DNA from 3 places in the Lysinibacillus sp. FSL K6-0057 genome. Region 1 is predicted to be linked to each of the others. Evidence: predicted binding sites of a transcription regulator. Region 1 holds the regulator's gene; each other region holds the start of a gene.
The links. Region 1 encodes LexA, which represses DNA repair genes until DNA is damaged. Its sites were predicted from a motif close to CGAACATATGTTCG; they were not measured.
Positions count from the first base shown of each region.

Region 2: ruvA (Holliday junction branch migration protein RuvA) is a predicted target of LexA. The motif match lies at 4,076-4,089, and genes of this name have one in related genera.
Region 3: MHB40_RS17320 (carbohydrate kinase) is a predicted target of LexA. The motif match lies at 9,081-9,094, and genes of this name have one in related genera.

Region 1 covers NZ_CP152047.1:1,327,808-1,338,588, forward strand. The annotation lists gene MHB40_RS06180 (G5 domain-containing protein) at 1-380, shown strand, start outside; gene MHB40_RS06185 (GspE/PulE family protein) at 398-2,068, shown strand; gene MHB40_RS06190 (type IV pilus twitching motility protein PilT) at 2,080-3,126, shown strand; gene MHB40_RS06195 (type II secretion system F family protein) at 3,123-4,328, shown strand; gene MHB40_RS06200 (prepilin-type N-terminal cleavage/methylation domain-containing protein) at 4,454-4,930, shown strand; gene MHB40_RS06205 (prepilin-type N-terminal cleavage/methylation domain-containing protein) at 4,987-5,448, shown strand; gene pilM (pilus assembly protein PilM) at 5,561-6,535, shown strand; gene MHB40_RS06215 (hypothetical protein) at 6,535-7,128, shown strand; gene MHB40_RS06220 (hypothetical protein) at 7,125-7,817, shown strand; gene MHB40_RS06225 (prepilin peptidase) at 7,883-8,635, shown strand; gene MHB40_RS06230 (gamma-glutamyl-gamma-aminobutyrate hydrolase family protein) at 8,669-9,391, shown strand; gene lexA (transcriptional repressor LexA) at 9,499-10,116, opposite strand; gene MHB40_RS06240 (LysM peptidoglycan-binding domain-containing protein) at 10,283-10,597, shown strand; gene MHB40_RS06245 (recombinase family protein) at 10,594-10,781, shown strand, end outside.
Region 2 covers NZ_CP152047.1:3,489,447-3,500,227, reverse strand. The annotation lists gene pheA (prephenate dehydratase) at 1-854, shown strand, start outside; gene MHB40_RS17445 (thiol-disulfide oxidoreductase DCC family protein) at 879-1,271, shown strand; gene MHB40_RS17440 (transcription repressor NadR) at 1,433-1,966, opposite strand; gene MHB40_RS17435 (LysM domain-containing protein) at 2,108-3,151, shown strand; gene MHB40_RS17430 (phosphotransferase) at 3,141-4,019, shown strand; gene ruvA (Holliday junction branch migration protein RuvA) at 4,132-4,752, shown strand; gene ruvB (Holliday junction branch migration DNA helicase RuvB) at 4,771-5,775, shown strand; gene queA (tRNA preQ1(34) S-adenosylmethionine ribosyltransferase-isomerase QueA) at 5,793-6,833, shown strand; gene tgt (tRNA guanosine(34) transglycosylase Tgt) at 6,891-8,036, shown strand; gene yajC (preprotein translocase subunit YajC) at 8,295-8,561, shown strand; gene MHB40_RS17400 (polysaccharide deacetylase family protein) at 8,636-9,499, opposite strand; gene MHB40_RS17395 (DUF421 domain-containing protein) at 9,639-10,274, shown strand; gene MHB40_RS17390 (oligosaccharide flippase family protein) at 10,271-10,781, opposite strand, start outside.
Region 3 covers NZ_CP152047.1:3,463,079-3,473,859, forward strand. The annotation lists gene MHB40_RS17285 (SH3 domain-containing protein) at 1-1,567, shown strand, start outside; gene MHB40_RS17290 (AbgT family transporter) at 1,761-3,167, opposite strand; gene MHB40_RS17295 (hypothetical protein) at 3,503-3,679, shown strand; gene MHB40_RS17300 (DUF2642 domain-containing protein) at 3,875-4,090, opposite strand; gene dtd (D-aminoacyl-tRNA deacylase) at 4,163-4,603, opposite strand; gene MHB40_RS17310 (bifunctional (p)ppGpp synthetase/guanosine-3',5'-bis(diphosphate) 3'-pyrophosphohydrolase) at 4,637-6,832, opposite strand; gene MHB40_RS17315 (pseudouridine-5'-phosphate glycosidase) at 7,038-7,952, opposite strand; gene MHB40_RS17320 (carbohydrate kinase) at 7,957-9,048, opposite strand; gene MHB40_RS17325 (MFS transporter) at 9,163-10,413, opposite strand; gene MHB40_RS17330 (MarR family winged helix-turn-helix transcriptional regulator) at 10,599-10,781, shown strand, end outside.

The DNA of each region.
Region 1 (10,781 bases):
GAATTATTTATCGCTATTCGGAGGATTTAAAAGCTGGACAAGAACGAGTGGAGCAAGAGGGTAAAGAGGGTTCAAGAGTGGAAGTGTATCGTTCCATTGTAGAGAACGGAGCAACAGAAGAACAATTCATTAGTAGAGATTATTATGCACCTCAAAATCGAATTGTTACGCGTTCATCGCAGGAGCCTGTTACGATCACAACACCTACTCAAAACGTAGGGGCAGGAACATCAGATCCTGATTTAGAAGTGGATTTAGATGGGAATGGCTTGCCTGACGTGAAATCTTCAACACCAGAGGAAACAAAGCAAGAAGATGGACCAGAAATTGTCTATGGCTACTATGACAAGGGTGGCAATTTTGTACAAACAAGTCCATAACGATTGGAGGTATGTTTATGGCAATGAAGCCAGGGCGTAAACGTTTAGGGGATTTACTGGTTGAATCAGGTGTTATCACAGCTGACCAGCTAGAGTACGCATTAACTACTAAGATGAAAAATGAGAAGCTTGGAGATTTCCTTATTAAAGAAAACTTCCTAACAGAGCAGCAGCTTATTGAGGTCTTAGAATTCCAGCTGGGTATTCCTCATATAAGCTTGAATCAGTTTTCAATTAGTCCCGAATTATTACAGCTAATTCCTGCGGAGCTGGCAAAGCGGACAAATATTATGCCGATTCGCAAAGAAAAAAATAAATTGTTTATTGCAATGGAAGACCCGATGGATTATTTCGCCATTGAGGAAGTTCGTATGACGACGGGCTGCCAAATCGAGACAAGTATTGCAGCAAAAGATGATTTATATCGGACGATAACAAAATACTATGATTTGCAGGAATCAATGGATGCGGCCATGTTGGATTTGGCTGCCACAAGTACGGAAACACAAGACGAAATTGAGAATGAGGATTCACCTATTGTTCGTTTAGTGAATCAAATAATTGCCAATGGTGTCGCACAGCGCGCAAGTGATATCCATTTTGATCCACAAGAGACAGAGCTACGTGTCCGCTATCGAGTAGATGGTGTGCTTCGTACTGAACGATCCTTGCCCAAGCATATGCAAAATGTCGTATTGGCTCGTATTAAAATTATGGGTAATTTAAATATTACAGAAAATCGTATCCCACAGGATGGACGTATTAAAACCAATGTTAATTTTAGACCTGTCGATATACGTTTAGCCACATTACCAACAGTCTATGGTGAAAAGGTTGTTATGCGTATTTTAGATTTAACCAATTCAGCCAATGATATTGATAAATTAGGCTTTAGTGCAAGTAATGAGGCACTTTTTAGGAAAATGATAGCCCATCCAAACGGTATGATGTTGATTACTGGTCCAACAGGCTCAGGGAAGTCCTCTACTTTATATGCGGCACTTTCTCATTTAAATGAAGAAGGCGTCAATATTATTACGGTTGAGGACCCAGTGGAATATCAATTAGATGGTATCAACCAGATACAAGTAAAAGAGGAAGTCGGCTTAACATTTGCGGTAGGTTTACGATCGATTTTACGACAGGATCCTGACATTGTGATGGTGGGGGAAATTCGTGACCTTGAAACAGCTCAAATTGCTATTCGTGCTTCACTAACAGGCCATCTAGTGTTAAGTACGCTGCACACTAATAGTGCCATAGAATCTATTTCAAGACTACATGATATGGGTATTGAGCCATTTCTACTATCCTCTTCCCTTGTAGGAATCATGGCGCAACGTCTTGTACGTAAAGTTTGTCGTGATTGTGCTGAGCCATATGTATTCACTTCTCGTGAACTTGAAATACTTGAAGACAATGGGGTGGAGGGCGTAACGCATGGAAAAAAAGGTCGTGGATGTCCTGCCTGCAACCATACAGGCTACCGAGGGCGTATGGCGATTCATGAAATCCTCCCTGTTGATCGCCAAATAAAGGATATGATTTTAAATCGTGTTGGTGATAGCGTTCTACGTGATTATATGAATGAGAAAGGCTTCCATACCTTATTAGTAGATGGATTACTAAAGGTTGTAGCTGGCAAAACAACCACATCAGAAATATTACGTGTTGCAAGTGCAGACTAGGGGTGAAAGAAATGACAGCATATTCAATCGTTGAATTATTAACACGTGCATTTGAAGAGAAAGCATCGGATCTACATCTAACAAAAGATATTCCACCAGTGTATCGTATTCATGGGCAACTGGAGCATTATGGCACAGTGCCGCTAGAAACAGAAGATTTAAAGGAAATGGTAAAGGTCATTCTCCCTGTCCATAAACAACAGGAGTTTGAGGACAAAGGTGAAACTGACTTTAACTTTTCATTGCCTGGGAAATGTCGATTCCGTGTCAACGCATATCATCAGCGAAATGAAGTAACGATTGCGGCTCGTTTAATTGAGGCTAAAATTCCTTCTATTGAAGCGCTCAATATGCCACAGGTGTTATATAAGCTTGCGGAAAAACCACAAGGCTTAATTTTAGTGACTGGCCCAACAGGCTCAGGGAAATCAACTACCTTGGCAGCAATGATTGATCATATTAATGAAACGAGATCAAAACATATTATTACGTTAGAGGATCCAATCGAATACTTGCATTCACATAAGAAATCTGTCATCAATCAGCGTGAGATTGGTGTCGATACGATGAGCTTTGCAAATGGTTTACGTGCATCACTACGTCAGGACCCAGATATTATTTTAGTCGGGGAGATGCGAGATTACGAAACCATTTCAACGGCTATTACGGCTGCTGAAACAGGACATTTAGTCATGGCTACACTTCATACAAGTAGTGCACCAACAACGATCGACCGTATTATAGACGTATTTCCACCACATCAGCAAAGTCAAATTCGTGTGCAGCTTGCGAATGTACTGCAAGGTATTGTTTCTCAGCGTTTATTTGTACGTAAGGATGTAAAAGGGCGTATTGCTGCGACAGAAATTTTAGTACAGGCACCTGCCATCTCGAATTTAATTCGTAATGAAAAAATCCACCAAATTCCAAGTGTGATGCAGACAAGTAAAGCATTAGGTATGCACACATTGGAATATTCGATGCAACACTTAATTACGACAGGTAAGATTTCACTTGAGGATGCACGACCATATATGAACGCTGGTGATTATAGTTGACGATATTTCGTTATAGTGGTCGTACCAAAACAGGAGCACCTAAAAAGGGCATTATCGAGGCACCGAATAAAAAGGTAGCCATGGAAAAGCTTCGAGCACAAGGAATTAATGCACGAGAACTTCAAGAATCAAATAGCATTTTACATAAAGATATTGCTTTTGGGACAAAAGTGAAGCACCAGGAATTTGTTATTTATTGTCGGCAATATGCGACATTAATTCGTGCGGGCGTTCCTGTCGTTGAAGCAACCCATATTTTGGGTGAGCAAACAAGGAGTAAACCACTGAAGCGAGCATTGATGCAGGTTGAAGAGGATATTCGAAATGGGATGGCATTTTCAGATGCAGCAGGTAAACACCCAAAAGTGTTCCCATTGCTATTTGTCAATATGATGCGTGCTGGTGAGGCTACAGGAAACGTCGATGATACATTAGATCGCCTTGCAAGCACACTAGAGAAGCAATATAACATCAAGAAAAAAATTCAATCTGCCATGACCTATCCAGCGATATTATCGCTTTTAACACTGGTGGTTGGTATGTTTTTAATGGTGTTCATTGTGCCAACCTTTATGGATGCATTTAAAGAAATGAATTTAGAAATGCCGTTAATAACGGTCATTGTAGTAGGTATTAGTGATTGGCTCATTCAGTTTTGGTACCTTGTGATTTTAGGATTATTGGTGTTAGTAGTGGGCTTACACTATTTCTATAAAAATAATAAAGAGTTTCATTATGCCGTCAATGTATTTTTACTGCGTATGCCAATCTTTGGACAGCTGTTACAAAAGGATATTATTGCGAGAATGACAAGAACCTTGTCTACACTCTTTAGTAGCTCCGTGCCAATTCTACAAGCCCTAACAATTGTCGAAAAGGTTGGTGGTAATCCAGTAATGGGTAAAGTAGTACTGGAAGCCCGAGATAATTTAGAAAAGGGTGGCACATTATCAGAACCACTTGAAAAAAGCTGGCTATTTCCACCACTTGTTACACAAATGACATCAATTGGTGAGAAAACAGGGTCCTTGGATTACATGCTTGAAAAGATTGCTGATTTTTATGAAGAAGAAGTAAACCGTGCTGTCGATACCATGAAGTCACTCATTGAGCCTTTAATGATTGTGATACTGGCTCTAGTTGTAGGTGTCATCGTTGCGGCTATATTCTTACCAATGTTCCAACTATATGAAAATATGTAATGTTTACAATATTGATATGGATGCCCTTTTGTTCCGCTTAATGGGAAATATCTACTTAGATTTGCTAACAAAAGGAAGCGGCAAGTAGGTATCTTCATGGTTAAGTATTAAAGGAGAGACTGGACATGGAAATGAGGGTAATGAACGAAAAGGGCTTGACATTAGTCGAGTTATTGGCAGTCATTGTTATTCTAGCTATCGTTGCTGCCATTGCAATTCCAGCTATAAGTAATGTCATTGATAATTCACGTTATAAGGCATTAAAGGCAGATGCTATCAATGTCATTCATGCCGCGCAGTTCTATTTTATGGAGCATCCAACCGCTGATCAATGGCAGATGGTTGAAGTGGGAAAATTAGTATCTGATGGTTATTTAGACAGTGCAGGCAAAATATTAGAGGCAGATAAAGAAGGTCAGAATGCCAATGTCCAATTTATCGAGGGCACCTACTATTTCAATGCACATGCGATTTATTACAGCAATGGCAAATATATTAATTTTGATAATGCCACCTTACAGCATATTGCAGACGATATTCGTAAGGGCAGCAAGGGAACTGGTGGCAAATGTATTGGGCGAGATTGTGCAGCTTCGCCATAATGTTCAGAAGCGCGTGTACACACACTTCATATAAAATTATTAAGGAGGATTTCATTATGTTAAAAAAATGGAAAAATAAAAAACTATTGAAAAATGAGAAAGGTTTAACATTAGTTGAACTATTAGCTGTAATTGTTATCCTAGCAATTATCGCAGCAATCGCTGTACCTGCAATTGGTAATATTATTAATAAGTCGAAGGACCGTGCAATTTTAGCGGAGGCATCAAATATTCTAGCAGGTGCTAAAATTGCTTATATTGATGGGGCATGTAAAGAAAATAAATGTAATGATGAATCATTAAAACCGTATGTAGATGGTGTAGATTTAGCTGGTACTGTTGTTGAATTAAATACAACAACTGGTTGGGAAGTTACGTACCCTAGATTAAAGGATATTAAGTTAGCAGAATTTCAAGTTAAAGATAATAAAGCAACAGAAAAAGAGATTAATGACAGATTGGTAAAAGCTGGCGGGGAAAAACCGGAAGATAATAAAGATACAAAAGGTAAGGAATAATCAGTCCTCCCAACCCACTCAGAAGCGCAAGAAAATTTGCGTTTCTGGCTGGGAAATGGATGACTAATTGAAAAAATCATTTATACTGAATAGGATAAGGAGGTCTTTTCACATGTTTAAGAGAAAAAGAAAGTCGCATGTTTCGATTGAACTGAAGGATTATGTGCTACGTGCGATTGTGGCGAAAGGACCAGAGCCTAATCAGTGGCAGGGCTATGAATACCCCTTAGCAGCTGGAATCGTTGAAAATGGGACAATAATCGACGAGGTAGCTCTTTTTGAGGTGATTAAAGAGCAAGTAATGAAATGGACAGGGAAAAAACAGGCAGTTCGCATGTTTGTCCCTGATACGACGGTTCTATTAAAAAACTTTGAGCACCCTAAAGATGTAAAGCCTCAGGAATTACGAGGATATGCTGAGATGGAATTGGGACATTCCATTCATTTACCATTTCAGGACCCTTTAATTGATGTGTATGATGCAGATGCCGAGGATGGCAAGGCTATCTTATTTGCTGCGCCTTCTGAAGAGATTACGAAACTAGTAGGGATGCTGTTAGATGTTTCATTAGAACCCGAAGCTGCCGATATTCGTGCGCTTTGTAATATACGCTTATTAGAGCACATGTCCTTATTAATGCCTAATAAAACATATTTAATAGCAGAATGGTCGATTAATGAACTCTCTATCAGTATTTTTTCCAATGGCCAAGTGGAGTTTTTGCGCTATCAAACCATTGAAGTAGATATGACGCAATGGCAGGGGAAGAAGGAGAATGAGTTTAGCTATCAATTTATTTATAATGGCGAATCAGAGAATTATCAAATGGTCGTAATGGATCAGGTTCTAGAGATTGATCGGATGATGAATTTCTTTAAGTTTTCTTTACATAAAGGTGAAAAAACAGTGGATGAAATTATCATGCTTGGCGATAACCCACTATTGAAATCAATTGGGAACTTACTCGCTTCTAATTTAGAACCACCACTGAGGGTTGTCGATGGGAAAAAAATTGAGAAATCGTTTCCTCGCTTTAAGCGAGAATTTTCAACGTTGCTTGGCTTAGCTTTGAAGGAGGTTCGTTAATGGTTCCAGATATAAACCTCTTACCACAACTTGAAAAAAGAACAACCTCTCCCAAGCTTTTTTATAGCTTGGTGATTGTCATTGTGGGACTTATTGTAGCTTATTTACTTTTTTTATTTTTTACATCCAAAAGTGAATTGTCTCGATTGACTGCAGAGGAACAGGCATTAACAACACAGCTTAATCAATTGCAGCAAGAGCTAGACGCACGACAAAGTGTCGATCAGGGTTCGTTGGAAGAGTCTGTGACTTTTATTCAAAGCGTTTCTTATCCTGTAACACCGTTAATTGATGAAACAAAAACTTTATTACCAACTCATTCCTATTTACGTAGCTACGTTTTCGGAGAGAACACAGTGAATATTGAAGTGGATTTTGAAACGATGACAGATATATCGAAATATGTGGAGCGACTTTTAATGAGTAGCTATTTTACAGATGCTCAAATTAACACTGTCTCAAACTTTGAAATAGAGCTAGGTGAACAAAGGGCGTTAACACCCCAACAAAAATTTAAAGAAGTACCGCGATATTCAGTGTCCATCACAGCAACAATCGATTTTATGTATTTAGCTGGAGGACGACGCTCATGAATAAATTAACGAGTAGTAAAAATTCATCTATGATCTTGTTACTGGCGTTGATAGCTGCTATTTTATTTGCGCTGTATTATTATTTGCTGTCACCAAAATTGGATGAGGTGAATGAAAAAGAGAGTAATGTATTGCAGGTGCAGCAAGAATTAGCTAATGTCAAAGAACAACTAGCACAATTAGACAAGGAGCAGGGACAGCCTACTATCAATATATTAGCCTTAAGACAAAAGCTACCTGCAACAAGAGCCGTTGAAAAGATTATTCTTGATTTAGCTGAGATTGAAGAGGTGACAGGAACTCGTATACAGACTTTAACTGTTCAAGGTGAGGATGGCACTGTGAAACCTTCAGATGTATCGAATGAGCTCAATATGTTAGAACAGGCTGAAGCAGAGGTCAATGGTGATCAGGAGAACAAGGAGACCACTACACCGATTGCTTCTCTTTCAAAGGACTCTTTACCAGCTAATTTAAAGCTCATTACTTTTATCTTAGAGGTTGGGGCGCTTGATTTTAATTCGCTTGAAAGCTTTTTACAGGAGGTTGAACAATTAGAGCGTGTCATGAAAACCGATAAGATTGAATTTAAATTACCTGGAGAGCAGGAACAGCTAGAGAAAGATGCAGATCTTACGTTAAAGGCAACAGTGCAAGTGACGACGTTCTATTACGAAGAACAACAATAAACTTTATTGATAGGCGCACCATACTTCATTTGTATGGGCGCCTATTGGTTTAGGAGGACATAAAATTGGAAATGGCTTATACGATCTTTATTTTTTTATTTGGACTTGTCTTTGGCTCTTTTTATAATGTTGTCGGCTTACGTGTACCGCAGAAGGAGTCGATTGTACACCCTCCTTCCCATTGTACGAAATGCCAGAGACGACTAACGGCGCTTGATTTAGTGCCAGTATTGTCCTATGTATTTTTAGGAGGAAAATGTCGGAGTTGTGGCAACAAAATTTCTTGGGTTTACCCAGTCATAGAATTAATGACAGGTGTATTATTTGCCTTTGCTTATTGGCGGCTAGGCTGGAGCATAGAATTAATAGTAGCTTTCGTTTTTATCTCCTTATTAGTCATCATTGTAGTGTCAGATTTGGCCTATATGCAGATTCCAGATAAGGTGCTATTATTCTTTTTACCCTTGCTTGCTATTGGACGAGTTCTATCACCATTAACACCTTGGTGGGACTCTCTTGTGGGTGCTGTTGTTGGTTTTGGCATATTATATATAATTGCTGTGCTATCGAACGGTGGCATGGGTGGAGGCGATATTAAATTATTCTTTTTAATTGGTCTCGTTCTGGGTACAATTGATACACTGTTAACGCTGTTTTTAGCTGCTGTTATTGGTATGATTGTCGGATTTACTGTGTTATCGAAGAACAAACAGGGGAGAAAAACACCCATTCCGTTTGGGCCTTCTATTGCACTGGCCGCAGTCATTGTTTATTTCTATGGCGATCTATTAATCAATTGGTATTTAGGCTTTTGGTAATTGTTTAATCTTCAAGAATGTGGAGGGAAGCAAGTGAAACCGATTATTGGTATTACAGCCTTTGTGGAGGATGATTTATCCTCTCGATTAAATGCTGCTTACAGCAAAAGCATTATTGAAGCAGGTGGAATTCCACTGATTATTCCGATTGGAGTAGAAGAAGAGGCAGCACAGATTTTAGCCATGACAGATGGTTTAATGTTATCGGGCGGCCATGATGTGCATCCATTTCTGTTCGGGGCCGAGCCTTCATTAAAGCTTGGAAAAATTCATCCAGCGCGAGATACGGTTGAATTAGCCTTAATTGAAGCTGCATTCCAACGGAAAATGCCTATTTTCGGTATTTGTCGAGGGATTCAAATATTAAATGTTGCATTAGGTGGTACTTTATATCAGGACATTGATAGTGACCATTTTAGTAACAAGTTACTCCAACATACGCAGCAATCAGGTCGAGCTGTAGCTACTCATTCTGTACAGGTTATTGCTGACAATCTATTAGCGACTATCGTTGAACAAGAGAAGATTGCAGTGAATTCATTTCATCATCAAGCGGTGAATGTGTTAGCAGAAAAATTAAAAGTAGCAGCAAAATCCAGCGACGGTATTATCGAAGCGGTAGTTCATGAGGAGATGCCATTTTGCTTGGCTGTTCAGTGGCATCCTGAGGAACTAGCCATAGCAGGAGATGAGAGTGCTCAAAAGCTATTTTCAGCCTTTATTGAAGCGAGCTTAAAATTTAAGAAGGAAGCTTAGAAGGGGCATTATACAAAGAATCCAATCGTATATGGATTCTTTTTTTGCGTAAAAAAGAGGATACATGCTCTTAGAAGGAACATAATCCTCAAAACCTGCTTTAATCGTTAATGTACACGTCTGTAAAGACCTACAACTTGTCCTAAAATCGAAACTTGATCGACAATAATAGGTTCCATAGAAGAATTTTCAGGTTGTAAACGGAAATGGTTTTTCTCTTTAAAGAAACGTTTTACAGTTGCTTCATCCTCAGCTGTCATAGCTACAACAATATCCCCATTATTAGCTGTTGCCTTTTGTTTGACAATGACTAAATCTCCATCTAAAATCCCAGCTTCAATCATTGATTCCCCCATGATTTCTAGCATGAACAATTGATCTTCACTTGTGCCATACGTATCGGGTAATGGGAAGTATTCTTCAATATTTTCAATTGCTGTAATTGGAGAACCAGCTGTAACCTTCCCGACAAGTGGGACATGGATCACCTGTTGCTTTTGAATGGATTCTTCAGGCTCTAAAATTTCAATTGCGCGTGGCTTTGTTGGATCTCGACGAATAAAGCCTTTTTGTTCTAATCGAGCTAAATGTCCATGAACAGTTGAACTGGAAGCAAGTCCAACTGCTTCACCAATTTCACGTACTGATGGTGGATATCCTTTAGCTCGTACCTCTTCCTTAATGAAAGCTAAAATGTCCTCTTGTCTTTTCGAAACTTTTTTCATGCGTGCTCACCTCTTTTTTCTAATATCATTCTACTTATTTGATAGTATAACAGAATGCGAACATGTATGCAAACATAGGTTCGAAAAGTGTTTGACAAAAACGTTTGTTCGCTTTATTATGGGAACATACATTCCGAACAAACATTCTTAAAAAGGGGTAATGATTATGACATGGTTGAAGAAAAACACACATATCTCAATTTTAATAGGAGCTTGTTTACTATTTGCAGCATACCTTTACATTACTGATCCAGGAAAAGTTAGTTACGCAGAAATTCAAATTGAACATGGAGATAGCTTGTGGTCGTTAGCTGAGCAATATCGTGGTAAAATGAGTACTGATGATTGGATAAAGCTTGTAAAAACGGAAAATGAACTAGCAGATATTAAAATTGTAGCGGGAAAATCTCTAGTTATTCCTGTAGTGAGTGATCAAGCCAGTCCCATCAATACTATCGAAATTGCGAGAAATGAACAATGATAAATAATCAACTATCGGCTGTTGTCTATTGTCGCGTAAGTACTGAAAAAGAAACACAAAGCTCCTCATTAGAGCGCCAGCAGGAAGAGTTGCTGCGCTATGCTAAAGAGCAAGGCTATGCGGTGAAGGGCGTGTTTAAAGATCAACATAGTGGCTATGATGTAGAACGTGAAGGCTTACTAGA
Region 2 (10,781 bases), 2.2 Mb from region 1:
GAATTGCCTACTTAGGACCAGAAGCATCATTTACATACTTAGCAACAAAGGCTATCTTTCCAAATGAGTGGCTTGTACCGTGTGCAACGATTCCAGAATGTATAGAGGCTGTTGCAGAGGGAAAGGTCGATTTAGCTGTCGTACCACTCGAAAATGCGTTAGAGGGCTCTGTGCCATTAACATTAGATTACTTATTCCATGAGGCAACACTTTATGTGACGGGTGAATTATTGCTGAAAATCCAGCAACATTTAATGGTCAATAAAGCGCAAAAGAATCATTGGCAGGCAATCGAAGGCGTTTATTCCCATCCACATGCACTAGCTCAATGTCATAAATATTTATTTTATCGTTTCAGTCATGCGCCATTACATCAAACAACTTCTACAGCAGCTGCAGCGAAATATGTATCAGAAAATCCACAAGAGTGTATAGCGGCAGTCGGCAATGCAGCAGCAGCAGAAAAGTATGGTCTTGAAATAGTCGAACAGAATATCCATGATTTTCATTTCAATCATACACGTTTCTTTGTACTGTCTAAGCAAAATAAACGATTGCCACAAGAGCTATCAGAGGGGCAAGCAAAAACAACATTTATGATTACCTTACCGACAGATCGTTCAGGGGCTTTACATCAGGTGCTTTCTGTTTTTGCATGGCGTCAGCTGAATTTAAGTAAAATCGAATCTCGGCCACTAAAGACAGGACTAGGTGATTATTTCTTCATGATTGATGTATTAGCAGATGAAAAGGAACCGATGATGCGTGGGGCAATGGAAGAACTAGCTGCACTAGGCTGCAAGGTAAAGTCACTGGGTACCTACTTTACTTATGTAACATCAGACGAAGCATAGTAATTTGAAGGAGGAGAAAAGGTGATGGGTGGGATTATTTTATTCGATGGTGTCTGTAATTTTTGTGATAGCACTGTTCAATTTATCATCAAACATGATCAAGCTGGCTATTTTCAATTTGCCTCGCTTCAAAGTGAGATTGGTCAATCACTTCTCACTCAGTATCATATACCAAAGAATATAGATAGTGTGATTCTCATTGAACAAGGGAAAGTATCTGTGGAATCTACGGCAGCATTAAATATATGCAGGAAATTCGATGGACTTTGGCCTTGCTTCTACGCCTTTATCCTTGTGCCACCATTTTTACGCAATGCATTATATCGCTTATTTGCAAAGCATCGCTATCGTTTATTTGGGCAAAAAAGTGAATGCTTATTGCCTACACCTGCTCAACGGCAAAGATTTCTTTCCTGAAAAGGGGAGGGCGCGATACTCGCGGAATGAAGTGAAATACCCGGGATTAAGGACATGATACTCGCGAAGAGAAGTGAAATACCCGCGCTCAACAACATAATACCCGCAATAAGAACAGAAAGCACCGTATGAAAGCATTTTTCAGACGGTGCTTTTGCTATTCATTGATCTGTCACTAAGTAGCCCTTTTTTTGTAAAGCTTGCTCGATTAAGGCTAAAACTTCAACAGAGGGTGCTGTGATGACATGTAGATGGATGCCACCAGTGAGAGCGGATAAATAATTGGCCTGTGTTGCATTCACACGTTCGATAAATTGTTTCACCTCATGGCGGTTCGAAACCATAATAGAAGCTGTAAGTTCACCATAAATCGGATGTTCGACAATGACATTTTTGACGGTTCCGCCACAATCGACAATCGTCATTAATTCATCCTCTGTTTGCTCTGATGTATGCAAACAAGGGAATGTGCGTTCAACGGTTTGCTGTAGTTGTTCCTGATGCATATAAAGATAGCCTTGGCTAGTTGCAATAATGGGCTCATTTCTTGCCTTTAATAAAGTCATATCATTGACGATTACTTGTCTAGAAACATTGGCGAACTTAGCTAGGTCTGTCCCAGTTATAGGTGCTTTATTTTTTTTTAATTGCGCTAATAGTTGCAGTCGGCGTTCTTCGCCTAACATTTTTTTCATAAGAGATCACCCCTGCTCGTAATAAAGGAATCCGTATTCCTTATGAATTAGTGTACCATGAAGCATTTCTAACTTGCTGAAATTTTTGTATCCAAATGAAACATTGAACATATGATACGTAGAGAGGAAGGGAGGAAAAAATTGCGTATTCATATTGTTCAAAAGGGAGACACATTGTGGAAGATTGCGAAAGAGTACGGCATTTCGTTTGAAGATTTGAAGCGGCTCAATGTCCATCTTGCCAACCCAGATTATATTGTTCCAGGCATGGAAATTATACTGCCTGAAAAAATAAACAAAGAGCCGCATAGAGATTCGCATAAAGAAATGCCGAAAAAGGAAACACAAGTGCATAAGGAGACACCGAAGGAAAGTCCTAAAAAAGAGGTACAGCGACCGATGCCGCCACCACCGCCGGTTGTATCGCCGCCACCAGCTCCTATGCCAATGCCAGAACCACAAATGATTCCGATACCAATACCGATGCCAATGCCAATGCAGATGCCACAACAACCGATGTGGGTACCACAGCCTGTGGAAATGAATTGGCACCAACAATTGGTGATGCCACAAATGGAGCAAACTGTTACAATACCACCTGTGCAAATACAGCCACCGCCAGCACCTACACCGCAACCACCACCTGTAGCTAAACCGAAGCCAATGCCAATGCCACAACCAGCACCACATCCACCAATGCATATCATGCCACAAATGCCTGCCGTGCCACATTGTTCAAGTTGCCATCAGCCAATCTATCATCAAATGTGGTGGCCGATGCCAATGCAGCCGCAGGTGGAGCATTATACGATGCCACAGCAGCCAATGTCCTGTGACATGCCAGATCATAAAGTGGGTGGGATGGAAGACTTTTTAGAGTCCACGTCACCATTCTTCCATACACAAAATCACCAAATGCAGCCACAAATGGATATGATGCCTGATATGAATATGGGGCAGCCCTGTGGTTGTGGTACACAACCAATGATGATGCCTGATATGAACATGGGTCATTCCTGTGGCTGTAATACACAACCAATGATGATGCCTAATTGGCAAATGGACCCTTGTCATTGTCCGCCACCCCCATGCCCGACACATTGTCCACCACCGTGCCCATCAGCAGCAGGACCATGGATGTCACCGCACTATTTCCCAGGCGGGATGACGCCTTATCGATGGTGAAAAAGCGTATATTGTAGAAGAGGTAAAGCCAAACATTTGGAAATATAAGTATCAATCGAATAATTATTTTGTCAAACGTGCAAAGCAAGTAGAAATTGCGGAGAAGGTAAGAACCATTCATCGCCAGTTAGGACGTATGGACCCTTCTTTGATCTTGCCATTAGTTCAGAGCGATGATGAGCAGTTAATTGTGCAAATGTGGCAAGAAGGAAGCCATGGTGCTAACTTTGCGCATAAAAAAGATCGTAAGGAATCTCTTAGATTATTAATAGCTTTACATGACACACATAAAAAAATTGCTTGGCAGCGCGTGCCAGGCTTGCATACCTACTCACAGCTTTTAAAATGGCAAATGCGTCATATGCGTTTTAAAAGTAGAAGAAATGAGCTTCGAACATTTTTAACGAAAGAAGAAATCGATCAAATACTGCATTATAGTGATAAATCATTACAATTGATTGCATTAGAAGATGCACCTGAAAAAGAGATTACGCTATTACACGGGGATGTAGTCCATCATAATTTCTTATGGTGCTCTGATGGACAATTGCGATTAATTGATTTTGATTTAGCGCACCTTGGTGAAGCGGATGACGAGTATATTTTATGGTTACATCGTGTGTTGCCTGCTGTAGATTATGATCTTGGAAAGATTTTTGCAGAGTTACCTGAGCTGAAACGTCTGGATAAAAGAAAGCTTCATCGTTTGAAATATCCGAATGAGTTATTACGAGAATGGCTTTTTGCTATAGATTTACCACTAGAGCAACAGCTAGTATTTTTAGATTATTTAGTGCCATTTACAAAACGAGCTCTCACCTATTGGCCAAAACTGTGGTACGATATTGATAGATTTGTCAAGAAATGACCGTCATTTGGCGGTCATTTTTGTCTGCGAACGGCGTTTTTGACGCTACTTTTTGTCGAGCATTCGTTCGCTATATGCTATAATCGAAGACGATGATTGTGAGGGATTATAGATGTATGATTATTTAAAAGGACAAATTACTCGTATTACACCTGAATTTATTGTGCTAGAACAACAAGGGATTGGCTGGCAACTCAATACGCCCAATCCATTTGCTTTTCGAACTTCTGCCCTTGAACAACAGATATATGTTCATTTGCATGTACGAGAAGATGCACAAGTTTTATATGGTTTCCCTAATCTAGATCAGCGTGAGTTATTCCGTAAGCTTATTTTAGTGTCGGGAATAGGGCCAAAGGGAGCACTAGCTATTTTAGCTACGGGCAATCCACAACAGGTTATTAGTGCAATCGAACGGGAGGACGAAACATTTTTAGTGAAGTTCCCTGGAGTCGGAAAAAAAACAGCACGTCAAATGATCCTCGACTTGAAGGGTAAGCTAGGCTCATTATTAGATACATTGGAGTTACCTAGTGCAGAAGATGAGTTACCATTGTTTGGTGTGAATCCTTATAAACATGAACTAGAAGAAGCCTTACTTGCTTTAATGGCACTTGGTTATTCTGAAAAAGAGCTCGAAAAAATTAAACCACAGCTAGAGGATAACGACAAACTGGAAACGACAGATGCCTTTATGAAACAAGCATTGCAACTACTGCTAAAATTAAAATAAGGAAAGGAGGGAAGGTGCATGTCTGAACGTATGATGGCAAGTGAAGCAGGTAGCTATGATGAGCAGTTTGAATTATCTTTACGCCCTCAAAAATTAGCGCAGTATATTGGGCAACATAAAGTAAAGGAAAACTTACAAATATTCATTGAAGCGGCAAAGCTTCGCCAAGAAAGTTTAGATCATGTGTTGTTATATGGACCTCCGGGACTTGGTAAAACGACATTAGCTGCTGTTATTGCGAATGAGATGAATGTCAATGTACGCATGACAAGTGGACCCGCGATTGAGCGTCCTGGAGATTTGGCAGCTATTTTAAGTTCACTAGAGCCTGGGGACGTTTTATTTATAGATGAAATCCATCGACTCCCCCGTGCTATTGAAGAAGTTTTATATCCAGCAATGGAAGACTTCTGTTTAGATATTGTGGTGGGGAAGGGCCCTGAAGCACGTTCTGTACGACTTGAATTACCTCCCTTTACCCTTGTAGGTGCAACAACAAGAGCTGGTGCATTATCAGCTCCTTTAAGGGATCGTTTTGGAGTGTTACTACGCTTAGAATATTACGATGATCAATCGCTTGCCGAAATTGTTGTGCGAAGTGCTCATTTGTTTGAGGTAGAAATTGAGCAAATAGCAGCAACGGAAATGGCGAGGCGCTCACGTGGAACACCTCGAATTGCCAATCGTTTATTGAAACGAGTGCGAGATTATGCACAAGTGCTTGGAGATGGTATGATAACGGAGGGTCTTGCACAGCAAGCGTTAGAGCTGTTACAAGTAGATCCTAGAGGGCTTGATCATATTGACCATAAACTTGTAACCAACATGATTGAGCGGTTCCAAGGAGGTCCAGTAGGCTTAGATACACTTGCTGCATCGATTGGTGAAGAACGAGTTACAATAGAAGATGTATACGAGCCTTATTTGATGCAAATTGGCCTTATTCAACGTACACCAAGAGGAAGAGTGGCCACACATTTAGCCTACGAACATTTTGGATATGAGTATCCCCAACAAACATAAAGAAGGAAGTTATTTTCATGCGTGTAGAAGATTTTGATTTTGAATTACCAGAGGAGCTTATTGCCCAAACGCCTTTAGTCGATCGTACAGCGAGTCGATTAATGGTCGTGACACCAGGCTCAAATAAAGTGGAGCACCACCATTTTGCTCATGTTTTAGAGGAGCTACATGCTGGAGACTGTCTTGTACTAAATGATACAAGAGTTTTACCTGCTCGCTTAATGGGTGTGAAGGAGGAAACAGGGGCACATATAGAAGTATTACTATTAAAGCAATTGGCTGGTACAGATCAGTGGGAAACACTTGTAAAACCAGCAAAGCGTGTAAAAGTAGGAACAGTCATCACATTTGGTGACGGTTTATTAACAGCTACTTGTACAGGTGAGCTTGAACATGGCGGACGTACATTTGAATTTCATTATGATGGCATCTTTTATGAAATATTAGAGCAACTTGGTGAAATGCCGTTACCTCCATATATTCGTGAAAAACTAGAGGACAAAGATCGTTATCAAACCGTTTATGCCAAAGAGCGTGGCTCGGCTGCAGCACCTACAGCAGGACTGCATTTTACAGAGGAGCTATTAGCACAAGTGAAGGCTAAAGGGGTAGAGGTTGTCTTTATTACGCTACATGTAGGTCTGGGCACTTTCCGTCCCGTTAGTGTAGATTCGATTGAGAACCATGAAATGCATGCGGAATTCTATAGTGTTACCGAACAAGCAGCAGATACGATTAATCGAGTAAAGCGTAACGGCGGCAAGGTTATAGCTGTTGGGACAACCTCTACTCGTACATTGGAGACAATTGGTTCGAAATATGAGGGAGAAGTGCGAGCAGAACAAGGTTGGACGTCTATTTTCATTTATCCAGGCTACAACTTTACGGTGGTAGATGGGTTAATCACAAACTTCCATTTACCAAAATCAACACTGGTCATGCTTGTCAGTACGCTAGCCACACGAGAGACCATTTTAAGTGCTTATCAGCAAGCTGTAGAGGAAAAATATCGCTTCTTTAGTTTTGGCGATGCTATGTTTATACGTCCAAAAAAATAATAGTGGATAAAATCGGAGTACTGTTTTTACTTCAGATAAGAGAGGATTATTTATTTTATGACACAACCAGCAATTCGATATGAACTACTTCATACATGTAAACAAACAGGAGCACGCCTTGGCATCGTGCATACACCGCATGGCTCCTTTGAAACACCAGCATTTATGCCTGTTGGCACACAAGCAACGGTTAAGACCATGTCACCAGAGGAATTAAAAGAGATGAATGCCGGCATCATCCTGTCCAATACGTACCATTTATGGCTTCGTCCAGGTAATGATATTGTTAAAGAAGCAGGCGGGCTTCATAAATTTATGAACTGGGATCGTCCAATTTTAACGGATTCAGGTGGTTTCCAAGTATTTTCACTTAGTCAATTCCGAAAAATTGAGGAGGAAGGCGTTCATTTCCGTAATCACCTCAATGGCGATAAACTATTTTTGAGCCCAGAAAAGGCGATGGAAATTCAAAATGATTTAGGCTCTGATATTATGATGGCCTTTGATGAATGTCCACCATATCCTGCAACACATGACTATATGCTGCAATCAGTCGATCGTACAACTCGTTGGGCAAAACGCTGTAAGGAAGCACATCAGCGTCCAGAGGAGCAAGGTTTATTTGGGATTATTCAAGGCGGAGAGTACGAAGATTTACGCCGCCGCTCAGCTGAAGCGTTAGTGGAACTAGATTTCCCTGGCTATGCGATTGGTGGATTATCTGTCGGTGAACCGAAAGATGTGATGAACCGCGTTTTAGAATTTACTACGCCAATGATGCCTGAAAATAAACCACGTTATTTAATGGGTGTTGGCTCACCAGATTCTTTAATTGATGGGGCCATTCGTGGGATTGATATGTTTGACTGTGTATTGCCAACACGTATTGCACGTAATGGAACACTGATGACATCTGAAGGACGTCTAGTGGTGAAAAATGCAAAATATGCACGTGACTTTGGTCCAATTGATCCTAACTGTGATTGCTATACATGTAAAAATTATTCTCGTGCCTATGTTCGTCACCTTATTCGCACGGAAGAAACGTTCGGTATTCGTTTAACATCTTATCATAATCTACACTTCCTATTGAAATTGATGGAGCAAGTACGTGAAGCAATTCGTCAAGACCGCCTTGGTGACTTCCGTGAAGAGTTCTTTGAAAAATACGGCTTTAATGGGCCAGACGCAAAAAACTTTTAAGCTAGACGGATATGATCATTCCATGCGCTAAATCAAATGAAAAAAGGACATTAGGCATCCCCTAATGTCCATAATCAATAGCAATAGTTTTGCAAATCATTCAAAACTTTGTAAAAAGTGAATATTTCTAGCAAAATATTGTCAATCATAGAAAAAATATTAGTAAATGAGAAAATTTTTAGGCTTGTCCATCGCTTTTTAATGGTGGAATAGTCTATACTAAAAAAGTGAGATTTGGAAAGGGGGCAAGATGCTATTATGGATCAATTACTAGGATTAGCACCAATATTATTAATGTTCGTTGCAATGTGGTTTATCTTAATCCGTCCTGCTAAAAAAAGACAGCAGGAAACACAAAATATGCAAACTAGTTTGCAACGTGGAGATAAAGTCATTACAATCGGTGGTTTACACGGTGTTATTGATGCAATTGAAGACTCAGCAGTGACATTAAAAATCGCTGACAATGTACGAGTAAAATTTGACCGTCAAGCAATTGGACGAATTGTCAATGACAATCAGTAACAAAGAAGAAAAGGCTTACAATAGGCAATAGCTATATTGTAAGTCTTTTTTATATAACTGATGGTTAGTGCTGTCTATGCTGCTTGCTTATATGTTTTTTCAGGTGTAGCTTTTAATTTATGAATGAAGGCTTCACCAGTATCATTGCCATTAATAGTGATTCTGCTTAACGTAAATATGGCATCGCCCTTTTTCACATGTTTATTTTGTATAACAAAGGCCATCTTAAACCCAGCTTCTTTGGCTATTTTTAAGGTGGAGAGTGAATAAATCCCATAAGGATAGCTTATAGCAATTGGCTCATAACCTAATTTTTCTTTAATTATTTTTCTTGAGCGAATAAAATCATTTCTAACTCTGTCTTCATAGGCATCCTGACTTTCTAGCTGCCCATTCACAAAACTAGGGCCGAATACAGCGCCATTTAGTTTACCGTTTTCTGAAGGTAATTTATAATGTAAATCCCAAGTATGACTCTGGATTGTAATATAATCCTTCATTTCCTTCAATTGATCCCAACTCATCTTTGCTGATTCATTTGGATAGTGATTGTTTTCGTTATTCCCTAGGATTCGGCTTGCAATCACGAAAATTTCTGCATGCATACCATATTTTTTCAATATCGGGTAAGCTTTTTCATAATTACTAAAATAGCCATCGTCAAAGGTAATTAATACAGGCTTTTGAGGTAACGGTGTTTGGCCGTTTAAGTAATCATATAATTGCTGGGCAGAAATGGCATGATACCCTTCCATTTTAAGTAATTTCATTTGATTTTCGAAGTTTTCGGGTGAAATAACTGTATTATTGTTTATATTTTCCTCTAAATGATGGTACATAAGAATAGGTATTTCCTGTTCGTGGTACCCATAAATAGAATAAGGCTTAATAAGAAAAAGAATATAAACAAAAACGAAAACAATTATTTTCCTTGTCATGTTCTCACCTTGTTTGCATGTTTATAGTGGTAAGCATCTAGCTCTTTGTTAGTGTGTACGAACAAGTAGGAACTATTCCTTGAATACTGTATAAAAAACAATAAGTAAGGTCACCTTGATAGTATGGGGGTGTGTTTCTATGGAAGAATATTACCATATTATTTTTAGAACTTGCTTTTTATATGTGTTTATCATCATCGTTTTCCGTTTAATGGGCAAACGAGAAGTAGGTGAATTATCAGTCATCGATTTGGTCGTATTTGTATTAATTGCGGAAGTGGCAGCCTTCGCCCTAGACGATTATAAAAATCCTCTCTTTAATGCGATACTACCTATCATTATTTTGCTCTTTATTCAAATATTAAGTGCCTTTTTGTCATTAAAGTTCAAAAAAATACGTGACTTAGTGGATGGTGACCCTGCTTTATTAGTAAAAAACGGTGTTATTTTAGAGAGTGAGATGAGAAAACACCGCTATAATTTAGATGATTTATGTCAGCAATTACGAGAAAACGGAATCGCATCGGTGACAGATGTAGCCTTTGCGTATTTAGAGCCTTCAGGCAATCTTTCTGTCTATAAAAAAGATGAAAAAGCCTTTGTGTACCCATTGATTATCGACGGTGATATCCAAGAAAGACATTTATTTACCATGCATAAAGATGTGGAATGGCTAATGGGTGAGCTAGCAAAAAATAATATTACTGACAGTGAAACGGTATTTTTTTGTATTTGGGAAGACAATAAGTTGCATATCCAATTAAAGGAATCCTAAACTTTCTTCGCCAATTTTTTGATGTAGCGGAAATCCGTAATACGCAACTGATTGGTAAATAATAGAAAAGTGAATAGTAAAAATAATGTGACACCACTATTTAAAATAAATGGTAGTGACAGTATTGGGATGAGGAAATACTGTACGACGCAAACGGCGATAAAGCAACTATAAGGTACGACAAACATTCTAAAGCCTGCACGCAGGTTTTTTCGTTGTCTCACTGTTGCAATATGCAAGAAGGACGTCAGTAAAACACCAAAGCCAATGGCTACAACAGCACCTTTTTCCTGGATACCTGGTTGAGAGGCAAGTACAAACATCACAAATAGTTTACCTAGCCCACCATATATGGAGTTCATCATGGCTGCTCTTGCCTCACCAATCGCCTGTAAGATGGAATGTAGAGGGCTTTGAATATAATAAAAATAAAAAATAGGTGCTAAAATTTTAACGTACCCACGATTTTCTTCTAAATGGAAAAGCTTCATGGCTAATTCATCTCCG
Region 3 (10,781 bases), 2.1 Mb from region 1:
TAGTATAATCATCTTCGTACTAATGGTAACGATGGCGATTCCCAATAAGAACTTTGTTCAAAGAGCTTCCGCTGATACCAGTGATCTAAAAGTCGCGGGAACGATTCTTCATTTGCGTGAGGGTCCTGGATTGTCTTATCCCATTATTACGACTTTAGAAGAAGGTGACCCTTTAACTTCAATCGGTCGAGAAGGTGATTGGTATCAAGTCAAAGCAGGTAACTACGAAGGATGGGTTGCCTCTTGGCTGACCGCACCTACAAATGCTAAACAAGCCATCGATAAAACCGTCATTTCACAAGTTGACCGTTTAAATATTCGAACAGAACCAGACATCTCTTCAGCAGTTCTTGGTCAACTTTCTACGGGTAACCAAGCAAACCTCATTGAAGAAAATGGAGAATGGGCAAAAATTGATTGGAATGGATTAACAGGATGGGTTTCGAAGGATTATGTCACGATCAACGATAATCCTAAAAAAGAAACAGAACCCAAAGAAGATGCTGTTGAAGTAACTACTACAACCGCAACACCTGCCAACAAGGATACAACCTTTACCATTTTAGTGGACGTCCTAAATATCCGAAAAAAACCAGACTTGAACGCTAAAAAAATCGGCACAGCAACAAAAGGTCAAGCCTTTAAAGTACTGGCGCATGAGCATAATTGGGTACAAATTCAGTACAATGATAAAAAAACGGGTTGGGTCTATAGTTTTTACGGTACATTTTCCAATAAAGTAAAGAGCACCTCAAAAACGTCAACTTCCAAAGAGTTGGAGTCTGTTACCATTATCTATAATGGGACAAATCTACGAACGGATGCCTCAACGGCAGCTGAAGTGGTTGAACGTGTAGATGCTGGTGTAAATTACCCGATTGTAGGCGTTAAAAATGATTTTTATGAAATACAATTAGACGACGAAAAAACAGCTTTTGTCGCGAACTGGGTAGTCACAACAAGTTCCAATAAAGCGCCAAATTCACAGAAAGAAAAAGAAGAGCCCCGTAAAAAAGGGACATTAAGCGGGTTAACGATAGTTGTTGATGCTGGTCATGGTGGGAATGACCATGGTACAACTGGTCAACGTGGTACAGAGGAAAAGGGCATTACTTTGAAAACGGCCACGCTGCTTGCTTCCAAGCTAAGTGCTGCTGGCGCGAACGTGGTCATGACGAGAGAATCAGATGAATATGTGGCATTGCGTAAACGTGTATCGATTGCCCATCAATATGAGGCAGATGCCTTTATTAGCCTTCATTACGATGCAACAGACGATAGCTCCATTAACGGCTTCACGTCTTACTATATGAATAGCAATCAAAAAGGGCTTGCTGAGGCGATTCATGATGGACTATCAAGTAAAATAGATTTGAGAGATCGTGGTGCACAACAAGGGAATTATTTAGTCCTACGAGAAAATCGTCAAAAGGCAGTCCTCATTGAGTTAGGCTTCTTGAGCAATTCAAGTGAGGAGCGCGTCATCACAACGGCGAAATTCCGTGAACAAGCGACTCTTGGTATTTATCAAGGGATTCTCAACTACTTTAATGAACAAGATGAATAAGCAAAAAAGCTGCGGATGATAACATCCACAGCTTTTTTCACTTCTCCACATTGAAAATAAAAATCCTATCCCCTAAGAATACAGATATTGGGGCTATGCAACTATGAAAAAAAGTAAGGACACTTTGCAGAAATCAACCCCTCACCTTGCCAAAAGGTCTTTTTCTGCTAGTGTCCTGATCTTTTTTCATATTTTAAGATATTCCTAATGCTACCGCAGCAATTAACGCTAGACACGCAATCACTGCCCATCCAAGAATCATCTTCCAGATAAACTTAATCCACTTTTCATATGGGATACCTGCAACGGCTAAATACGCCATTAACGCAGACGAAGTAGGGATAATAGAGTTCGTTAAGGAATCTCCATATTGGAAGGCTAAAACAGCCACTTGTCGTTCTAATCCTAATAAATCCGTAATTGGAATCATAATTGGCATTGTTGCAGCTGCCTGTCCACTACCAGATGAAATAAATAAATTCAAAAGGGCTTGGATAAGTAACATGCCGATTGCACTGATAGCATGTGGCAAATGTCCAATTGTTTCAGATGCCGCATAAACAATCGTATCGATAATTTTCCCCTGCTCTAAAACAACCGTAATAGCACGAGCAAAACCTACAATTAAAGCTCCAAACGTTACAGCCTTAGCTCCCTCAATAAAGGAATCAAAAATAGTGGCAGGTTTTAAACCACCAATTAGTCCTGCAATTAACCCCATAATTAAAAAGGATGCAGTTAGCTGCGTCAAGAACCAGCCCCAATTAAAGACACCATAAATATTAAAGCCAATCCCACAAGCCATGACAATAAATACAAATTTATGCTTGCCTGTTAATGTTGGGATGTCAATCGCAGATACATTGGATTTAGCTTTTTGCTCAATCTCATAAATAACGCTTGCCTGTGGATTCTTTTTCACCTTAAAAGCATAACGAGATACATAGAAAATCGCAAAAGCTAAAACAAAAACATAGACTACTGCACGGAAGCCAATTCCTGAGAATAATGGTACATCTGCTAATGATTGCGCAACACCTACTGTAAAGGGATTAAGCATTCCTCCAAAAAATCCACTGGCAGCACCAAGAGTGATCATGGCAGTTCCTGTTACAGCATCAAAGCCCATTGCACGTGCAATGGCCACACCAATCGGCACGAAAATAATTGTTTCTTCCGCCATCCCCATTGTAAAACCACCAACAGAGAATAAAATCATCGATAAAGGAATAAGTAATTTTTCTCTTCCCTCTAAAGCTTTTACTCCTTTATAGACACCAGCCTCAATCGCACCTGTAGAACGAATAATGCCAAACACACCACTGACTAAAAAAATATAGAAAATGATTTGAGCCCCTTTTTCAAGACCCATTGGAACGGCTGTAAACATTTCGAAAAAGGAAACTGGCTCACTCTCAATATGATGATAGCTTCCATCTACAACGAGCATTCGCCCTTCCTCATCCTCTACACGTTCGAACTCACCTGCTGGTATGATGTAGCTTGCAATACCTGCTAAAAAAATGATGGCAAAAATAATCGTATATGTATGAGGTACCTTCAACCAGCTTTTCTTCTTTATCCCCTGTTCATTTTCCATTAAACCACGCTCCTTTTTCTCTATTTAGACATTTTCACAACATTGTCGCTATTTGTCGCTAATTGAAAATAAATATACATGAGTTTAAATTTATTGTAAAGTATTAATTTTCTATTATTTTAGCAAGCATACTTTATAGTTACCTTATTATTAAGCTTCTTGGCTGACCTTGGCTATAAAGATCCTCCTTCCCCACAAACACGAGTAATCGGATAATAATGTACATCCACAGATTATTAATGTTAAATTCATTATTTTTCTAAAATAAAATTATCAATCTAATTGTCGTCATCTAACATACACATGATGTTCGTTTCACATTGTTCAATCAAGAGATGGGTATAGTCTGTGGTGAAGACAGCAATGTGTTTGATAAGCATTTTGAATATGGATGGTTTGTTGTCGCTTTTAACCATAATTCCCAATTTAAAATAAGCATGTTAACTGTCAAATTAGCGGGCAAATATAAGTCGATTGTATATGGAATGCTTTTATTTTCATTGCATTCATAATGAAGGGATTGAACTGCTAATAATACGTTTGCTGAAGGTAATGAATGAGGAGGAGAGGTAGAAACACCTTTTATATTATTCCAAAAAAACATTTGCAGGATCACTACTATTTGTCATTCAAACATTTTCATTTACCATAAACAGATAAAAAAAGAACCTTCTATCATCTATTATGATTGGAAGGTTCATACTTTCTCATTTTTTTGTAGTTTCCAATGTAACCCATACAATTTCCTCCATTCGAATGAAGAAAGGCGTACGATTCATCTCAAGGATCATATGGTCAGGTAGTATGGATAATAAAATACCTTTTTGAATATTTTTTTCTGTTTGCACAACTACTGCCTGACCAATCATCATGTTAAGCGTTTCGTATAAATATGGATTGGTTATACTTCTCGTCTGCGTCATGTTCATAGACACCCCTTCCTATAAAACTAACCATACTCTTTAGTATATGAAGGAATTATAGGAAACGTTCCATTATTTTGACTCTAGAAGAATTGTGACTGGACCATCGTTAATTAGTGCTACATCCATCATTGCACCAAAAATACCTGTTTCCACATGTAAGCCGTGCTCGCGTAATGCTTGATTAAAGGCCTCCCACAGCGGCTCAGCTGCTTCTGGTCTAGCTGCATTTATAAAACTTGGACGATTCCCTTTTTTTGCATCCCCATACAACGTAAATTGTGAGACGGACAAAATAGCGCCTCCATGCTCTAAGATCGAATGATTCATTTTTCCATCTGCATCTTCCCAAAGACGTAAATTGGCTACTTTTTTTGCTAAATAGGCAACATCCTCATGTGTATCTTCATTTGTAATCCCCACTAAAAGAACATAGCCATGATCAATCGCTCCTGTAACAGTTCCGTCCACTGTTACAGAGGCAGCTTTACTGCGCTGTAATACTACTTTCATGTATTAAAACCCCAATTCTATATTGCCTATCAATTAGTTAATGACACGCTGCACTGAATAAATATCAGGTGTTTGTTTAATTCGCTCAACAACCTTATGCAAATGTGAGATGTTTGAAATAGAAATTGTTAAATGAATTGTTGCCATTTTATCACGGTCAGCACGACCACTGACTGCCAAAATATTTGTTTTTGTCTCACTAACGATTTGCATAATTTCATTTAATATACCAGGTCGATCAAAGGCTGATACTTCGATATCGACTGGATATTCTTTTTTCTCAGGAATGACACCATGCTCCCATTCCACTTCAATTAAGCGCTCCTGCTCATCCTCTATTTGAATATTTGGGCAGTCCTCACGATGGACAGAAACACCTCTACCCTTCGTAATAAAGCCTACAATATCATCACCAGGAACAGGTGTACAGCAACGAGAAAGTCGAATAAGCATATTGTCAATGCCCTTTACAATAACACCGGATTCCGTCCGTTTTTGTGGAATTGGATTTTTCATTTTTTGTTCGATTTTCTCTAAAGCTTCTTCCTGCTCACGCTCTTTACGACGTTTTTCTGCTAGACGATTTACTATCTGCTGCGCTGTAATGCCACTCACGCCAACTGCCGCATACAAATCTTCTTCATTTGTATAGTTAAATTTATCGCATACACGTTTGAGGTTTTCAGAAGACATTGTTTCCTTTAAATCGAAATCCTGCGCACGGATTTCTTTTTCAATCATTTCTTTACCTTTGATAATATTTTCTTCACGTAGATGTCGCTTAAAGAATTGCTTAATCTTATTTTTCGCCTGAGAGGATTGTGCTATTTTTAGCCAATCGCGACTCGGACCAAAGGATTGTTTAGAAGTTAAAATTTCAATGATATCACCTGTCTTTAATGGTGTATCAAGCGGTACCATTTTCCCATTGATTTTCGCCCCAATCGTACGATTTCCGACTTCTGAATGGACACGGTAAGCAAAATCAATAGGAACAGAACCTGCTGGCAATTCAATGACATCGCCTTCAGGTGTAAATACATAAACCATATCAGAAAATAAATCAAATTTTAAGGATTCCATAAATTCTTCTGCGTTGGAAGATTCATTTTGGAACTCTAAAATTTCGCGGAACCACGTTAATTTTTGATCGACATTCTGCTTTTGATGATCGACGTTTTTGCCTTCTTTATACGCCCAGTGTGCCGCAATCCCGTACTCTGCAATTTTGTGCATTTCCTTCGTGCGAATCTGTACCTCCAATGGGTCACCATAAGGTCCAATAACGGTCGTGTGCAGGGACTGGTACAGGTTTTGTTTTGGCATAGCAATGTAGTCTTTAAAGCGCCCTGGCATTGGTTTCCAGAGTGTATGCACAATCCCTAATACGGCATAGCAATCTTTAATACTATCGACAAGAACACGAATGGCTAATAAATCATAAATTTCATTAAACTGTTTCTTTTGTAGCACCATTTTTCGATAGATACTGTAAATATGTTTTGGTCGACCATAGACATCTGCGTCAATTTCAACCTCATTCAGTTGTGATTTCATCTCAGCCATCACATTTTCTAAATAAGCTTCACGTTCATCACGTTTTTTCTTCATCAGACTGACAATACGATAATATTGCTGTGGGTTTAAATAGCGCAGTGCTGTATCTTCAAGCTCCCATTTTACAGTCGATATTCCAAGACGATGAGCAAGAGGTGCAAAAATCTCTAGCGTCTCTTTTGAAATACGTCGTTGCTTTTCAGCAGGTAAATGCTTTAACGTACGCATATTATGAAGACGATCTGCTAGCTTAATGAGGATGACACGGATATCCTGTGCCATAGCCACAAACATTTTCCGATGATTTTCAGCCTGCTGCGCCTCTTTTGATAAATATTTAATTTTCCCTAGTTTGGTAACACCATCAACAAGCACAGCTACCTCTTCGCCAAATTCACGTACCAAATCATCCCGCGTAAAATCCGTATCTTCGACAACATCATGTAAAAAACCTGCCGCTACAGTTTCTGGGTCCATTTGTAATTCAGCTAAAATACCTGCTACTTGTACTGGGTGAATAATATACGGTTCACCAGAGCTACGGAATTGCTCAATATGGGCATCCCTTGCTAATTCATATGCTTTTTTCACGAATGCGACATTTTCATCATTCATGTAGGATTTGACTAACTCAAAAACGTCCTCAGGAGTCAAAATTTGCTCTTTCGCCATAACATGTCCACCTTGCTCGTCAAATTTTTCAGATTAGATATAAACTTAATTGTATAAAATATTGTAGCCTATTGTAAAGAGACTGTATCATTTAGTTTAGTTAATCTCGTGAACAGTTCGAAAAATGGAAAAAATATTCTTCTTTTTAATAAAAAAGACCCTCTGCGACTTCACGTCACAAAGAGTCCTTGTTTCGACAAATGGATTAATGTAATTGATTATAAGCTACAGCAATTTTCGCGCCGACTACTGCATTGTTTTTCACTAATGCAATATTGGCATCAAGACTTTTACCTTCTGTTAATTCTTTCACTTTGCCAAGTAAGAATGGTGTAACGTTTTTACCTTGAATGCCATTCTCTTCCGCTTCAACTAAAGCTTTTTCAATAATGTTTGTAATAAATGTATGCTCTAATGCTTCCGCCTCAGGAATTGGATTTGCAATGACTGCGCCACCTTTTAAGCCTAATTGCCATTTCGCAGATAGCATTGCTGCAATTTCCTCAGGTGTATCCAATTGGAAGTTTACATCGAAACCACTTTGACGTGTGTAGAATGCTGGTAATTCATCCGTACCATAACCAACCACTGGCACACCTTTTGTTTCAAGATATTCTAGTGTAAGACCGATATCTAAAATTGATTTTGCGCCCGCACAGATAACGGCAACATTTGTTTGTGCTAATTCTTCTAAGTCAGCAGAGATATCCATTGTTGTTTCAGCACCGCGGTGTACACCACCAATTCCGCCTGTTACAAAGATTTCAATACCTGCAAGCTCTGCACAGATCATTGTCGCTGCAACTGTTGTAGCACCTAATTTTTTCGTTGCTAGTAAGAAACCTAAGTCACGACGTGAAGCTTTCGCAACACCTTGAGCATTACCGAACATTTCTAGTTCTTCATCTGATAGACCGATTTTAATTTTTCCATCAATTAATGCAATGGTTGCAGGGACTGCACCATTATCGCGAATAATTTGCTCAACTTCACGCGCAGTTTGCACGTTTTGTGGGTATGGCATACCGTGTGAAATAATTGTTGATTCTAATGCAACGATTGGTAGACCTTTTGCTTGTCCTGCTTTTACTTCTTCTGATAATACGATGAATTCTTTCATGTTGTTATTCCTCCATTTCATTTTTCAACAAATCTACTGATAATTCAGGTCTTACTGTATAAGGAGATGCCAATGTATTTTTTGCATTGGTTAATCCAGCATCAATACATGTCTCAAAAGATTGTCCAGTCAACCAACTGTGAATGACAGCGCTGACAAAGGCATCTCCTGCTCCTGTTACATCTTCAATTTTGTCAATCACTTTGGCAGCAAATTGATGAGGCGCAATCGTTGTAGATGCTGCATAAACGCCCTTACTGCCAGCCGTGATAATGACATGTTCAGCACCTAGTTGTAGAAGCTGTTGTAATGCTTTTTCATAATGGGTAGCGTTTTCAATTTTATGTCCAACAATCGTTTCCGCTTCATCTGTGTTACAAATAAACCAAGTTACGCCTTGTAATGTTTCAGGTAGTCGATTCATTTTTGGCGAAGATACCGGCACAATGACAAGTGGAATAGCACGAGCAATGGCTACTTGCTGGATATACGCCACTGTTTCTTTTGGACAGTTTAAATCCAAAATAAAACATCCCGCGTTCACTAGCATTGTTTCATGTTTTTTCAACAAGCTAGGTAACAGAAGGTCATAAACCTCCATATTCGCTACAGCTAGTGCTAGCTCACCTTGTTCATCCATTATGGCAGTATAAGAACCCGTAGAAGCCTCTGCTAGCTGCTCTACATAACGTAGATTCATAAAGGATTCCGAAGCTTCTTGGATCACTTGCCAATCAGCATCTTTCCCTGCCGTTGTTAGTAACGTCACTTGGTGGTTTAATCTGCCTAAGTTTTCAGCAATATTTCGACCAACACCACCTACACTAAAGGAAGAACTGGCAGGGTTAGATGTTCCAAATTGAACATTGCCCTTTACATGGAATTTGCGGTCTAAATTAGCTCCACCGATGCAAATAATTTCATTTTCCTCGGGTAAAATATAAGCACGACCTACAATTTTTCCTTGCTTCGTTAAACTAGACACTAAATTAGCAAGCACGGGACGTGACAGATTCATTGTATCTGCCATTTCTTGCTGAGACATAAACGGATTCTGGCGAATTAAAGCAAGCACCGCCTGTTCTCTTTCATTCATAGCATCACCTTTTATTATATTTGTTTATATTATAAACTTTTGTTTGTATTATGTCAAAAGATTCTTTATTAAAAAAGTTGAACCTCATCATACCGAGGTTCAACTTTTATTTGTTTATGCTTGCTGGGGTGTTTGCTTTTTAACAATGATGACGAATAAACTGGCCATTGCACAAAACATCCCTGCAAGGAAAAAAGCCCACGTATAGGAATTAAAAAATTTATAAATCAACCCTCCACCATACGCAGCAACCGCCGCTCCTGCTTGATGGGAGGCGAATATCCAGCCGTAGATAATACTACTTTTATGCATACCAAAAATTTGTCGTGTCATACTGATGGTTGGTGGCACAGTAGCAATCCAATCTAGTCCATAAAAGATGGTGAAAATCGTTAGTAAAACAAAAGACCCTTGCGCGAGTGCATAAGGAAGTAATAAAAGAGAAGCGCCTCTTAACATGTAATACCAAAACAACAACCAACGATTGTCGAAGCGATCAGATAACCAGCCAGAGGCAGTCGTGCCTAATAAATTAAAAACGCCCATAAAGGAAAGAAGTGATGCAGCGGTAACTAAAGGAACACCAAAGCTAATACAATAAGAGACAAAATGAGTACCAATTAATCCGCTTGTCGATAGACCACAAATAAAAAAGCTGCCTGCTAGTAACCAAAACGCTTTAACCTTAATCGCCTCTAATAAACCATAAAAAGCCATGCTTATTGGATTCTTTTTTTGCTGTATTAGATGTTCTTCTATAGTCTCTTCTTGTCCATAAGGTGTCAAACCAATATCCTGGGGCTTATTTTTAATAAAAATAGCAATCATGAAGAACATTATTGTACTAAGGAGTAGCATTAATGCGATAGCCCATCGCCAAGAATAGTGTTCGATGATGATAGCTAGCACTGGCAGTAAAATTAACTGACCCGTGGCTGTACTTGCCGTTAAAATACCAACTGCTAACCCTCTGCGTTTTACAAACCAATGATTCGCAACATATGGACTAAGCACCGTTAAAAATAGACTCGCTCCAAGACCAATAATGCCTCCCCAAATAACGATTAACTGCCAAGATTGACTCATCAAAAATGTTAAAGTCATTCCTACTACTAAAGTGGCCATGGCGCTGAGCATCATTTTCTTTAAGCCAATGACTTCAAGTAGTGCAGCCATAAATGGTCCAGATATGCCATATAAAAACAAACTTACAGCGAAAGCTAAAGCAATGGTTGAACGATCCCAGTGAAATTCTTTTTCAAGGGGATCGATAAACACACCAGATGATGACATCGTAATCCCTGCGACAATAATCGAGAAAAATGTGACGATCAAAATAAACCAACTATAATGAACACGCTTCACCCTAACACCTTCTTTTCTTATGATAGACCGCAAAACATGTATATACATGTTTAAGTCTATTCATTTCATTTATATGTATATACATGTATAATGATAGTAATCGTTCATAAAGCTGTCAAGAAGTAATTTCTAGTTTTTGGGTGTATACTAACAATAAGTAGAATCCCTTCAAAGGAGTACTGTCGATGAAGAATCAACTTAAAAATATTGATTATACACAAATATGTGTTTGTGCAAACCTTAGAAAGAAAACAAGGGTTGTCACGCAATTATATGATAAGCTGCTACAGCCTACTGGTTTAAAAGTTACACAATATTCGATGCTTGCACATATCGACCTTCAACAAGCTGTGTCAATCAGCCGTTTA